DNA from 3 places in the Stenotrophomonas sp. YJH_SMC_10 genome. Region 2 is predicted to be linked to each of the others. Evidence: predicted binding sites of a transcription regulator. Region 2 holds the regulator's gene; each other region holds the start of a gene.
What was found. The regulator HrcA, encoded in region 2, represses chaperone genes, less so after heat shock. The targets are predictions, from matches to a motif close to TTNGCACTCNNNNNNNNNGAGTGCNAA.

Region 1 (3,870 bases), on a different contig from region 2:
GGCTTGTTGCCACGATCGGCGTTCCACTGCGCGTCGGTCAGGTACAGCATGTGGGTGTCGGTATACGGCGCGTACGGCAGGCCCTTGTCACCGGTGGTGGTGGCAAAGCCCAGCGAGTTCGGCCAGGTGTGCTCGCGGTTGTACTTCAGGCCACTGCCGCTGCCGGCGCGATCGGTCACTTTGGCGTAGCTGTGGTTGCGATACGCATCCAGGATCCTGCCGGAATTGTTCGGATCCTCGTCGGCGATTTCCAGGATGGTCCAGGTGCTGGTGCCCGAGCCGCTGTACGGATAGGCGGTATGGCCCTTGATCGTGGCGTGCAGCGAACAGCGCAGCTGGCTGGGGCTGCTGGTGTTGACCTTGGAGTAATAGCCGGCCGGCACGCCGGGGTTGCCCGGGTCCGGATTGCCGCCGGTGCTGGCCACGGTGAAGGCAATGCGGCTGTCGGCGGCCGGGTGTGCGCCCTGCAGGTCGGTGATGCGTGCGGCGCGGATGTCGAAGCGGCAGGCTTCACCGGCCACCAGCGCGGTGTTGGTGGACAGCTTCACGCTGCGGCCGCTGGCCGGGAAGGTCAGCGGCACGCTGCCGGAGGTACCGCAGCTCAGGGCGAAGGCGCCGCTGGCCAGGTTCACCGTTTCGCTGAACACCACTTCCAGGTCGGCGGCGGCCGGGAAGGTGCTGCTGCCCTGCGCCGGGGTGGTGGTGGACACCGACGGCGGCGTGTTGGGGCCCGGGGTGCCGCCGCCGCTGAAGGTCTGTCCGTTGTTGCAGCTGCCGAACGTCTGGCCGGCCGATTCGGCCCACGTGAAGTGGGCGTACTGGCTGCCGCTGCCGGTCAGCTGCAGCGACGTGCCCGGTGCCGTGCTGTTGGTCTCGGCCACCGGGATGTTCTGGCTGGTCATCCCTGCGGCGGGGCCGCCGGACGCGGTGATGGTGCCCTCGTAGCTGAGGAACTGGACCACCTTGCCGCTGGCATCGACCAGCGCGATGCCATCGTTCGGGCCGTTCTGGATGCCGTTGGTCGGGTAGTTGACCACGGCGATGGTCGCGCTGCCGCAGCCGGCGGCGGTGCCGGCCGGGACCGGCGTGTTGGCGTAGACCACGGCCGCCGATGCGTTGGACCCGTTGTACAGGTACAGGCGGTAGCCGGACAGGTCCTCACCGGCGGTGGCCACGACCTCGATCGCTTCGCCGACGTCACCGGCGGCGGTGCTGTCGTCGTAGTGCAGTTCATTGATGAAGACCTCGGCCTGGGCCGGCGCAGCGGCCAGGGCCAGCAGGCAGGCCGCGGCAAGCGGTGACAGCAATCGCATCGACTCCTCCTTGTGATTGGGAATGCCCGGTCGAGCCTAAGGCCGATCCAGTGACACTTTGTCGTAAATGAACGTCAGATATCTGACAGTGCGACGCTTGTCACCGAAATTGACGGGATCCCGACCAGCGCCAAGCGACACGGGCGGGAAAAATTTTTTTGATGCCACCCTTGAAAGGAGGGCGCGGGGCTCCATCTCTGCCCTGCTCCCGACGTTGTCGGGTTTCTTCACGTGCGGTTCTGGCACTCGCCTGGGGTGAGTGCTAACATCGCCGGACTTTTTTAGACCAATCAATCACTTAAGAGGTCTCCTATGAGCATCAAGCCGCTGCACGACCGCGTTGTGGTCAAGCCGATCGAAGCCGACGAAATCTCCGCCGGTGGCATCGTCATCCCCGACTCGGCCAAGGAAAAGTCCACCAAGGGTGAGGTCGTGGCCGTCGGCCCGGGCAAGCCGCTGGACAACGGCAACGTGCGCGCGCCGTCGCTGAAGGTCGGCGACAAGGTCATCTACGGCCAGTACGCCGGCAGCTCGTACAAGAGCGAAGGCGTCGAGTACAAGGTCCTGCGCGAAGACGACGTGCTCGCCGTCATCGGCTGAGCCTCCGCGCGACCTGTTTCAACCTGACCCCCAAATCCCAGCCGCCGGGCATCGTCCGGCGCTACCAATGAGGTAAATGCAATGGCTGCCAAGGATATTCGTTTCGGTGAAGACGCCCGTTCGCGCATGGTGCGCGGCGTCAACGTTCTCGCCAATGCCGTCAAGGCCACCCTGGGCCCGAAGGGCCGCAACGTCGTGCTGGAAAAGAGCTTCGGCGCCCCGACCATCACCAAGGACGGCGTCTCCGTCGCCAAGGAAATCGAACTGGCTGACAAGTTCGAGAACATGGGCGCGCAGATGGTGAAGGAAGTCGCGTCGCGCACCAACGACGACGCCGGCGACGGCACCACCACCGCCACCGTGCTGGCCCAGGCCCTGATCCGCGAAGGCGCCAAGGCCGTTGCCGCCGGCATGAACCCGATGGACCTCAAGCGCGGTATCGACAAGGCCGTTTCGGCCGCCGTCGCCGAGCTGAAGAACATCTCCAAGCCGACCGCCGACGACAAGGCGATCGCCCAGGTCGGTACCATCTCGGCCAACTCGGACGAGTCGATCGGCCAGATCATCGCTGACGCGATGAAGGAAGTCGGCAAGGAAGGCGTGATCACCGTTGAAGAAGGCTCGGGCCTGGACAACGAGCTGGACGTGGTCAAGGGCATGCAGTTCGACCGCGGCTACCTGTCGCCGTACTTCATCAACAACCAGCAGTCGCAGACCGCTGACCTGGATGACCCGTTCATCCTGCTGCACGACAAGAAGATCTCCAACGTCCGTGACCTGCTGCCGGTGCTGGAAGGCGTCGCCAAGGCCGGCAAGCCGCTGCTGATCGTGGCCGAGGAAGTCGAAGGCGAAGCGTTGGCGACCCTGGTGGTCAACACCATCCGCGGCATCGTCAAGGTCGTGGCCGTCAAGGCGCCGGGCTTCGGCGACCGTCGCAAGGCGATGCTGGAAGACATGGCCGTGCTGACCGGCGGCACCGTGATCTCCGAAGAAGTCGGCCTGTCGCTGGAAAAGGCCACCATCAAGGACCTGGGCCGCGCCAAGAAGGTGCAGGTCTCCAAGGAGAACACCACCATCATCGACGGCGTCGGCGACAAGGCCAACGTTGATGCACGCGTGGCGCAGATCAAGACCCAGATCCAGGACACCTCTTCGGATTACGACCGCGAGAAGCTGCAGGAACGCGTGGCCAAGCTGGCCGGCGGCGTTGCCGTGATCAAGGTCGGCGCCTCGACCGAAATCGAAATGAAGGAAAAGAAGGATCGCGTCGACGACGCCCTGCACGCCACCCGTGCAGCCGTTGAAGAAGGCGTGGTCCCGGGCGGCGGCGTGGCGCTGGTGCGCGCGATCACCGCGCTGGCCGGCCTGAAGGGTGCCAACGAAGACCAGAACCACGGCATCCAGATCGCCCTGCGCGCGATGGAAGCCCCGCTGCGCGAGATCGTGGCCAACGCCGGCGACGAGCCGTCGGTCATCATCAACAAGGTCAAGGAAGGCACCGGCAGCTTCGGCTACAACGCGGCCACCGGCGAGTTCGGCGACATGCTGCAGTTCGGCATCCTGGACCCGACCAAGGTGACCCGTTCGGCCCTGCAGAACGCAGCCTCGATCGCCGGCCTGATGATCACCACCGAAGCCATGGTTGCCGAAGCTCCGAAGAAGGACGAGCCGGCCATGGGTGGCGCCGGTGGCATGGGCGGCATGGGTGGCATGGGCGGCATGGACTTCTAAGTCCACGCCCCTGGTATCGGGTGCCGGCCCCGGGCCGGCATCCCTTCCCGCTGCAAAAGAAGAACCCCGCCGCAAGGCGGGGTTTTTCGTTGCGCAGTTGCCGCCGCCGCAGTGCATCGCTACGCTCGGTGGTCATGCCTACCTCGTTCATCGTCGTTGACGACTTCCTTGCACCGGCCGACGCGCACGCCCTGCGCCAGGCGGCGCTGGGCCTGACCTATCCGGC
Region 2 (3,870 bases):
CTTGCTGTCCAGCTTTTCCACTGCGCTCTGGGTCATGCCTTCCACCGGCGCCTTGCTGACCCGGTAATGGGCGTGGCCCTTGGAGGCGACCTGTGGCAGGTGGGTCACGCACAGGACCTGGCGCTTCTCGCCAAGGGCGCGCAGCTTCTGGCCGACGATGTCCGCCACCGCGCCACCGATGCCGGAGTCCACTTCGTCGAACACCATCGTCGGCACCGCGTCCAGGTCGAGCGCGGCCACTTCGATGGCCAGCGAGATGCGCGACAGTTCGCCACCGGAGGCCACCTTGCGCAGGGCTCGGGGCGGCTGGCCGGCGTTGGCCGCCACCAGGAATTCCACGCGCTCGGCGCCCTGCGGATCGGGTTTGCCGGCATCCTGCGGCTCCAGTTCGATCAGGAACTGGCCGCCGCCCATGCCCAGTTCGGCGATGATGCCGGTGGTGGTGGCCGACAGCTCGGCGGCGGCACTGCGGCGGCTGGCCGTCAGCCGTTCGGCCTGCGTGCGCCAGGCAGCGGCGGCCTTGTCGATCTCGCCGGCCAGGCGCTGCAGGCGCTCGTCGGCGCCGCGCAGCTGCTCCACTTCGGCATGCATGCGCTCGCGCTGCGCGCCCAGCTCGTCCATCGGCACGCGGTGCTTGCGGGCCAGGTCGTGCAGGCGGCCAAGGCGGCGCTCGTTCTCCTCGAACTGCTCCGGGTCGGCGTCGAGATCGTCATGCACGCGGTCCAGCAGCGACAGGGCCTCGTGCAACTGGATCGAGGCGTTCTCGATCAGGCCGTCCACCTCGCCCAGCCGCGGGTCGTGTTCGATCAGGCGCGACAGCTCGTGGCGCACCTGCTGCAGCAGGTCCAGGGCGGAACTGCCGTCATCGCCGTTGAGCTGGTTGCTGGCGGCCTGGCAGGCGCTCAGCAGGGCGCTGGCATGCGCCTGGCGGCGGTGGCTGGCGCCCAGCGCGGCAATCGATTCCGGTTCCAGGTCCTCGCGGTCGAGTTCGCGCAGCTGGTGCTCGAGGAAGCCGATCCGGTCACTGACGTCGCCCTGTTGTGACAGCGCCAGCGATTCATCGACCAGTGCCTGCCAGGCGGCGGCGGCGCGGCGCACCTGGCGGCGTTCTTCCTCGTTGCCGGCGTAGGCGTCGAGCAGGGCCAGCTGCGACGGGCGTGCCAGCAGGGCCTGCTGTTCATGCTGGCCGTGGATCTCCACCAGCCGCGAGGCCAGGTCGGCCAGCTGTGCCAGGGTCACCGGGCGGCCGTTGATCCAGGCCCGCGAGCCACCGTCTGCGCGGATCACGCGGCGCAGCTGGCATTGGTCCTCGTCGTCCAGCTCGTTGTCGGCCAGCCACTGGCGCGCGGCCTGCAGCTGGTCCAGCACGAACTCGGCCGACAGCTCGGCGCGTGCGGCGCCGTGGCGGACCACGCCGCTGTCGGCGCGCAGGCCGGACAGGAAGCCCAGCGCGTCGACCATCAGCGACTTGCCGGCGCCGGTCTCGCCTGAAACCACGGTCATGCCTGGCCCGAACTCCAGTTCGGTGGCGCGGACGACGGCAAAATCCTTGATCGAAAGATGTCTGAGCATGGGTAAGGGGGGTATCAGCAGCCGCGCAACGCTAGCACGCGGGCGCGGGAGGTCCAATGACTTGCCAAGGTGATGCGCCGCCATTATCTAGTGTCCGTGTCTCACAGGTTGATTCCATGCACGGTTCTCCCGACCAGCTTGCCCCGCGTGCGCGCCATCTGCTGCGCACGCTGATCGCGCGTTACATCAAGGACGGTGAGCCGGTCGGCTCGCAGACGCTGGCGCGCGTGGCCGGCCTGGAGGTCAGCCCGGCGACCATCCGCAACATCCTCGGCGACCTGGAAGACCTGGGCCTGCTGGCTTCGCCGCACACGTCGGCCGGGCGCGTCCCGACCGCGCATGGCTACCGGGTGTTCGTCGACAGCCTGCTGCAGATGCAGCCGCCGGGCGAGGGCGAACTGGCCCGCCTGCGCCAGGAACTGGCCGGTGGCGGCAGTACCCAGGCCCTGCTCGGCAGCGCTTCGGAACTGTTGTCGGCGATGAGCCACTTCGTCGGCGTGGTCAGCGCGCCGCGGCGGGAGCAGTTCGCCTTCCGCCAGATCGATTTTGTGCCGCTGGACGGACGGCGGGTGCTGGCGATCCTGGTGTTCGCCGACAACGAGGTGCAGAACCGGGTCATCGAGACCCGCCAGGAGTTTGCGCCGGGCCAGCTGGAACAGGTCGCCAACTACCTCAATGCGCATTTCGCCGGCCTGCCGATGGCCGAGATCCGCACCCGCCTGCTGCTGGAGCTGCACGACGCCCGTTCCGAACTGGAGCAGCTGCTGGCGCACAGCATCGAACTGGCCGAGCAGGCCCTGCAGCCGGCGGCTGACGACATGCTGGTGGCCGGGCAGACCCGGCTGATGGGGGTGCAGGACCTGTCCGACCTGGAACGCCTGCGTGAACTGTTCGAGCTGTTCTCCAGCAAGCGCGAGATCCTGCAGTTGCTGGAACGGACCATCCAGGCTCCGGGCGTGCGCATCTTCATCGGCGAGGAGACCGGGATGATGCCGCTCCAAGGCGTCTCGCTGGTGACCGCCCCCTATACCGCCAACGGCCAGGTGCTGGGCGTGCTGGGGGTGATCGGTCCCAAGCGGATGGCCTACGACCGCGTGATCCCGCTGGTCCAGGCCACGGCCGATGTGCTCGGCGCGGCCTTTTCACCGGCCGGGCGCACGCCGGGAACATCCGACGCTTGAAACGCAGCATCCCGCCCACACTAGGGTGGTTGGAGGCGGAGTTTGACCGCCAGGGACCCAGACATGAACCACGAACAGCCAGATATCGAATCCCAGCAGAGTGCCGCCGATGCGGCCGCCACCGCCGGCGTCAACGACGAAGTCGAGCGCCTGCGCGCCGAAATCGAACAGGTCAAGGCCGATGCCCTGCGTGAGCGCGCCGACCTGGAGAACCAGCGCAAGCGCGTTGCCCGTGACATCGAACAGGCCCGCAAGTTCGCCAACGAGAAGCTGCTGGGCGATCTGCTCCCCGTGTTCGACAGCCTGGATGCCGGCCTGAAGGCCGCCGGCGACGACCCGCACCCGCTGCGCGAAGGCCTGGAGCTGACCTACAAGCAGCTGCTCAAGGTCGCTGCCGACAACGGCCTGGTCCTGCTGGACCCGATCGGCCAGCCGTTCAACCCGGAACACCACCAGGCGATCAGCCAGGCCCCGACCCCGGGTGCCGCCCCGGGCAGCGTGGTGACCGTGTTCCAGAAGGGCTACCTGCTCAACGAGCGCCTGCTGCGGCCGGCGCTGGTGGTGGTGGCCGCTGAGTGATCCCGCGGGGCCGGGCGGCGGACAGACACCGCCACCCGACCCGACGCTGAACGCGCCGGATGACCGGAAACACAGCGTTCGGAGGATGGCTTGAATGTTCCACGAGCCTCCCCCACATCGTATTCATCCACCGGCCGAACGGCCGGACTGACCCCAACTAGCATCCTCAGGAGTCTCCCCCATGGGCAAGATCATTGGTATCGACCTCGGCACCACCAACTCGTGCGTGGCGATCATGGACGGCGGCAAGGCCCGCGTCATCGAGAATTCGGAAGGCGATCGCACCACCCCGTCGATCGTCGCCTACACCAAGGACGGCGAAGTCCTGGTCGGTGCCTCGGCCAAGCGCCAGGCCGTGACCAACCCGAAGAACACCTTCTACGCGGTGAAGCGCCTGATCGGCCGCAAGTTCACCGACGGCGAGGTGCAGAAGGACATCGCCCACGTCCCGTACAGCATCCTGGCCCATGACAACGGCGATGCCTGGGTGGCCACCAGCGACGGCAAGAAGATGGCGCCGCAGGAAATCTCGGCCAAG
Region 3 (3,870 bases), on a different contig from region 2:
AAGCGCTGGCGACCTTCATCCGGGGCTATGTACAGCCGCAGACCATTCCCGGCGCGACCATCCTCTACATCGAGGACAGCCGCGTGGTGGCCGAGGCGACCAAGCGCATGCTGGAACGCCAGCAGTTGAACGTGCTGCACGTGGTCAGCGCCGAGGAGGCATTCACCCTGCTCACTGCCGAGTCGCTGGGCCGCAGCCGCCACCGCATCGACCTGGTGCTGACCGACGTCACCCTGAAGGGCGAGCTGAGCGGCCGCGACGTGGTGCAGCGCGTGCGGGTGGACTTCGGCTACGGCAAGCGCCGCCTGCCCGTGCTGGTGATGACCGGCGACGGCAACCCCCACAACCAGACCGGGCTGCTGCAGTCCGGTGCCAACGACCTGGTGCTGAAGCCGATCGAAGAGCGGCTGCTGGTCACCAAGGTGCTGTTCCAGCTGCGCCTGGCCCGATTGAATGATGGACCCTTGTTGCGATGATCGATGAAGTAACCGACACCCCGACGATCCAGCTGGAACCGAGCTGGAAGCAGCACGTCGGCGAGTACCTGTTGCAGCCGCAGATGCGCGAGCTGTCGGCCTTCCTGCGCCAGCGCAAGGCCAGCGGTGCGGCGGTGTTCCCGCCCGGGCCGCAGATCTTCGCAGCGTTCGACGCCACGCCGTTCGAGCAGGTGAAGGTGGTGATCCTCGGCCAGGACCCGTACCACGGGCGCGGCCAGGCCCATGGCCTGAGTTTCTCGGTACTGCCCGGCGTGCCGGTGCCGCCGTCGCTGCTGAACATCTACAAGGAGATCGAGACCGATCTCGGTATCCCGCGCCCGGACCACGGCTGCCTGATCCCGTGGGCGCAGCGCGGCGTGCTGCTGCTCAATGCCGTGCTGACGGTGGAAGAGGGCAAGGCCGGCGCGCACCAGGGCCGCGGCTGGGAAGGCTTCACCGATCACGTGGTGGATGTGCTCAACCGCGAGCGCGAAGGACTGGTGTTCATGCTCTGGGGTGCCTATGCGCAGCAGAAGGGCAAGGTGATCGACACCCGCCGCCATCGCGTGCTGAAGTCGCCGCATCCGTCGCCGCTGTCGGCCCATCGGGGCTTCCTCGGCTGCCATCATTTCTCGATGGCCAACGAGTACCTGCAGCGCCACGGCCAGGCCCCGATCGACTGGTCGCTGCCGCCGCGCTCGGCACTCTGAGCGTTGGCGGGCCGCTGGGCCTGAACACCGGGCAACGTCCCCGGGACTGAATGGGCCTTCAGAACGGCCCGTTCAGCTCCGCTTGACTGGAATCGGCCGCTTCATGGCAGGTAATTGCTTGAATTCCAAGGGATTGTGAATCCCGAAAAGCGTGCTCGCCACTGTCATCAAATCGCGCTACGGTAGGGCTCTGTTTGGGACCAGTGTTGCATCAATAGGATGCTGGAACTTTTTCCTCCTTTAGCAGTCCAAATCCCGGACTGCTAAGATGGGTGCCTATGAGCCAGAACACCTCTACTGCCCTTGTGGCAAACAATCTCCCGATTCCCAGTGCGCTCGGTTCGCTGGACGCCTACATCGGTGCCGTGCACCAGATCCCGGTGCTGTCGGTCGATGACGAACAGGACCTGGCCCGTCGCTTCCGCGATGGCAACGATCTGGACGCCGCCCGCGAGCTGGTGCATTCGCACCTGCGCTTCGTGGTGCACGTGGCCCGCGGCTACAACGGCTACGGCCTCGCCCTGGGCGACCTGATCCAGGAAGGCAACATCGGCCTGATGAAGGCGGTCAAGCGCTTCGACCCGGACATGGGCGTGCGCCTGGTTTCCTTCGCGGTGCACTGGATCCGTGCCGAGATGCACGAGTTCATCCTGAAGAACTGGCGCATCGTGAAGGTCGCCACCACCAAGGCGCAGCGCAAGCTGTTCTTCAACCTGCGCAAGTCGAAGACGCGCCTGGGCTGGATGAACGCGGCGGAAGTGAGCGCGGTGGCCAAGGACCTGAACGTGTCCGAGCGCGAGGTCATGGAAATGGAGTCGCGCCTGTCCGGCCGCGATATCGGTTTCGATGCGCCGACCGACGAGGACAACGAACACGCACCGCCGTCGCCGGCTGCGTTCCTGGTCGCCGATGACGAAGACCCGTCGATGGCCTACGAGCGCGAGGACAGCGAAGACAACCAGATGCAGCTGCTGCGCGAAGGCCTGGCGGAACTGGATGCGCGTTCGCGTGACATCATCCGCCGACGCTGGCTGGATGCCGACAGCAAGGTGACGCTGCAGGAGCTGGCCGACGAGTACGGCGTGTCGGCCGAGCGCATCCGCCAGGTTGAAGCGAACGCGCTGAAGAAGATGAAGGCGCTGTTCACCGCGTAAGGCGGGATGGCGTTGAAGCAATGAAAAGGCCCGGCATTGCCGGGCCTTTTCTTTTCGGTGGCGTTCTCATCCACGCATGGCGTGGATCTACCCAATGTCAGTAGAGGCACGCCCTACGTGGCTGCGGCGCGGTCGTCACTCTTCGCGTGCGATCGCGCGCCAGCCAATGTCGTTGCGGTGGAACTCGTTGGCCCAGGTCACCTTGGCCACGCCGGCATAGGCATTGGCCTGCGCGTCGCGCACGCTGTCGCCCAGTGCGGCCACGCACAGCACGCGGCCGCCGGCACTGACCACCTGGCCCTGCGCATCCAAAGCCGTACCGGCATGGAACACCTTGGCACTGGCCGGCACGTCGTCCAGGCCGGAAATCACCTCACCGGTGATCGGCGCTTCGGGGTACGGCCTGGCCGCCAGCACCACGCCCAGCGACGGGCGCGCATCCCACTGCGCTTCGACCTGGTCCAGCTGGCCATCGATGGCGGCTTCCACCAGTTCGACCAGGTCCGACTGCAGGCGCAGCATCACCGGCTGGGTTTCCGGGTCGCCGAAGCGCACGTTGAATTCGATCACCTTCGGTGCGCCGCTGGCGTCGATCATCAGGCCGGCATAGAGGAAGCCGGTGAAGGGAATCCCGTCGGCGATCATGCCCTGCACGGTGGGATTCACCACCTCGCGCATCACGCGTGCATGCACCTCCGGCGTCACCACCGGGGCTGGCGAGTAGGCGCCCATGCCGCCGGTATTCGGGCCGGTGTCGCCGTCGCCGACCCGCTTGTGGTCCTGCGAGGTGGCCATCGGCAGCGCATGCACGCCGTCCACCATCGAAATGAAGCTGGCTTCCTCGCCGTCGAGGAATTCCTCGATGACCACGCGTGCGCCGGCATCGCCGAACGCGTTGCCGGAGAGCATGTCACGCACTGCATCTTCGGCTTCGGTCAGGCTCATCGCGACGATCACGCCCTTGCCAGCGGCCAGGCCATCGGCCTTGACCACGATCGGCGCACCCTTCTCGCGGATGTAGGCCAAGGCGTCGTCCACGTCGGTGTGCACGGCGTAGAACGCGGTGGGGATGTTGTGGCGCGCCAGGAAGTCCTTGGCGTAGGCCTTGCTGCCTTCCAGCTGCGCGGCAGCGGCGGTCGGCCCGAAGATGCGCAGGCCGGCGGCGCGGAAACGGTCGACCACGCCGGCCACCAGCGGTACTTCCGGGCCGACCACGGTCAGTGCCACGCCTTCAGCCTGGGCCAGCGCCAGCAGGCCGTCGATATCGGTGACCTTGACCGCCACGTTGCGGCACTTGCCTTCGCTGGCGGTGCCGGCATTGCCGGGCGCCACGATCACTTCAGTGACACGGGAGGACTGGGCCAGCTTCCATGCCAGGGCGTGTTCGCGGCCGCCAGAGCCGATGACGAGGATCTTCATGGGACAGGGTTCTCGGGTACGGAAGAGAAAAGCCGGGCAGAGCCCGGCTTCGTGATGCGGATCAGTGGCGGAAGTGGCGCACGCCGGTGAACACCATGGCCAGGCCATGTT

Region 1: the regulator HrcA is predicted to act here: its motif matches at 1,553-1,579, upstream of AC5P9C_RS08875 (co-chaperone GroES).
Region 3: the regulator HrcA is predicted to act here: its motif matches at 1,427-1,453, upstream of rpoH (RNA polymerase sigma factor RpoH).

What each region holds. Positions count from the first base shown of each region.
Region 1 is NZ_JCAFUS010000005.1:47,376-51,245, reverse strand. Features, by position in the region: gene AC5P9C_RS08880 (endonuclease) at 1-1,313, opposite strand, end outside; gene AC5P9C_RS08875 (co-chaperone GroES) at 1,626-1,913, shown strand; gene groL (chaperonin GroEL) at 1,995-3,644, shown strand; gene AC5P9C_RS08865 (DUF6445 family protein) at 3,779-3,870, shown strand, end outside.
Region 2 is NZ_JCAFUS010000015.1:13,756-17,625, forward strand. Features, by position in the region: gene recN (DNA repair protein RecN) at 1-1,572, opposite strand, end outside; gene hrcA (heat-inducible transcriptional repressor HrcA) at 1,689-2,753, shown strand; gene grpE (nucleotide exchange factor GrpE) at 2,817-3,332, shown strand; gene dnaK (molecular chaperone DnaK) at 3,514-3,870, shown strand, end outside.
Region 3 is NZ_JCAFUS010000005.1:83,825-87,694, reverse strand. Features, by position in the region: gene AC5P9C_RS09060 (response regulator) at 1-476, shown strand, start outside; gene ung (uracil-DNA glycosylase) at 473-1,186, shown strand; gene rpoH (RNA polymerase sigma factor RpoH) at 1,465-2,340, shown strand; gene purD (phosphoribosylamine--glycine ligase) at 2,476-3,759, opposite strand; gene purH (bifunctional phosphoribosylaminoimidazolecarboxamide formyltransferase/IMP cyclohydrolase) at 3,821-3,870, opposite strand, start outside.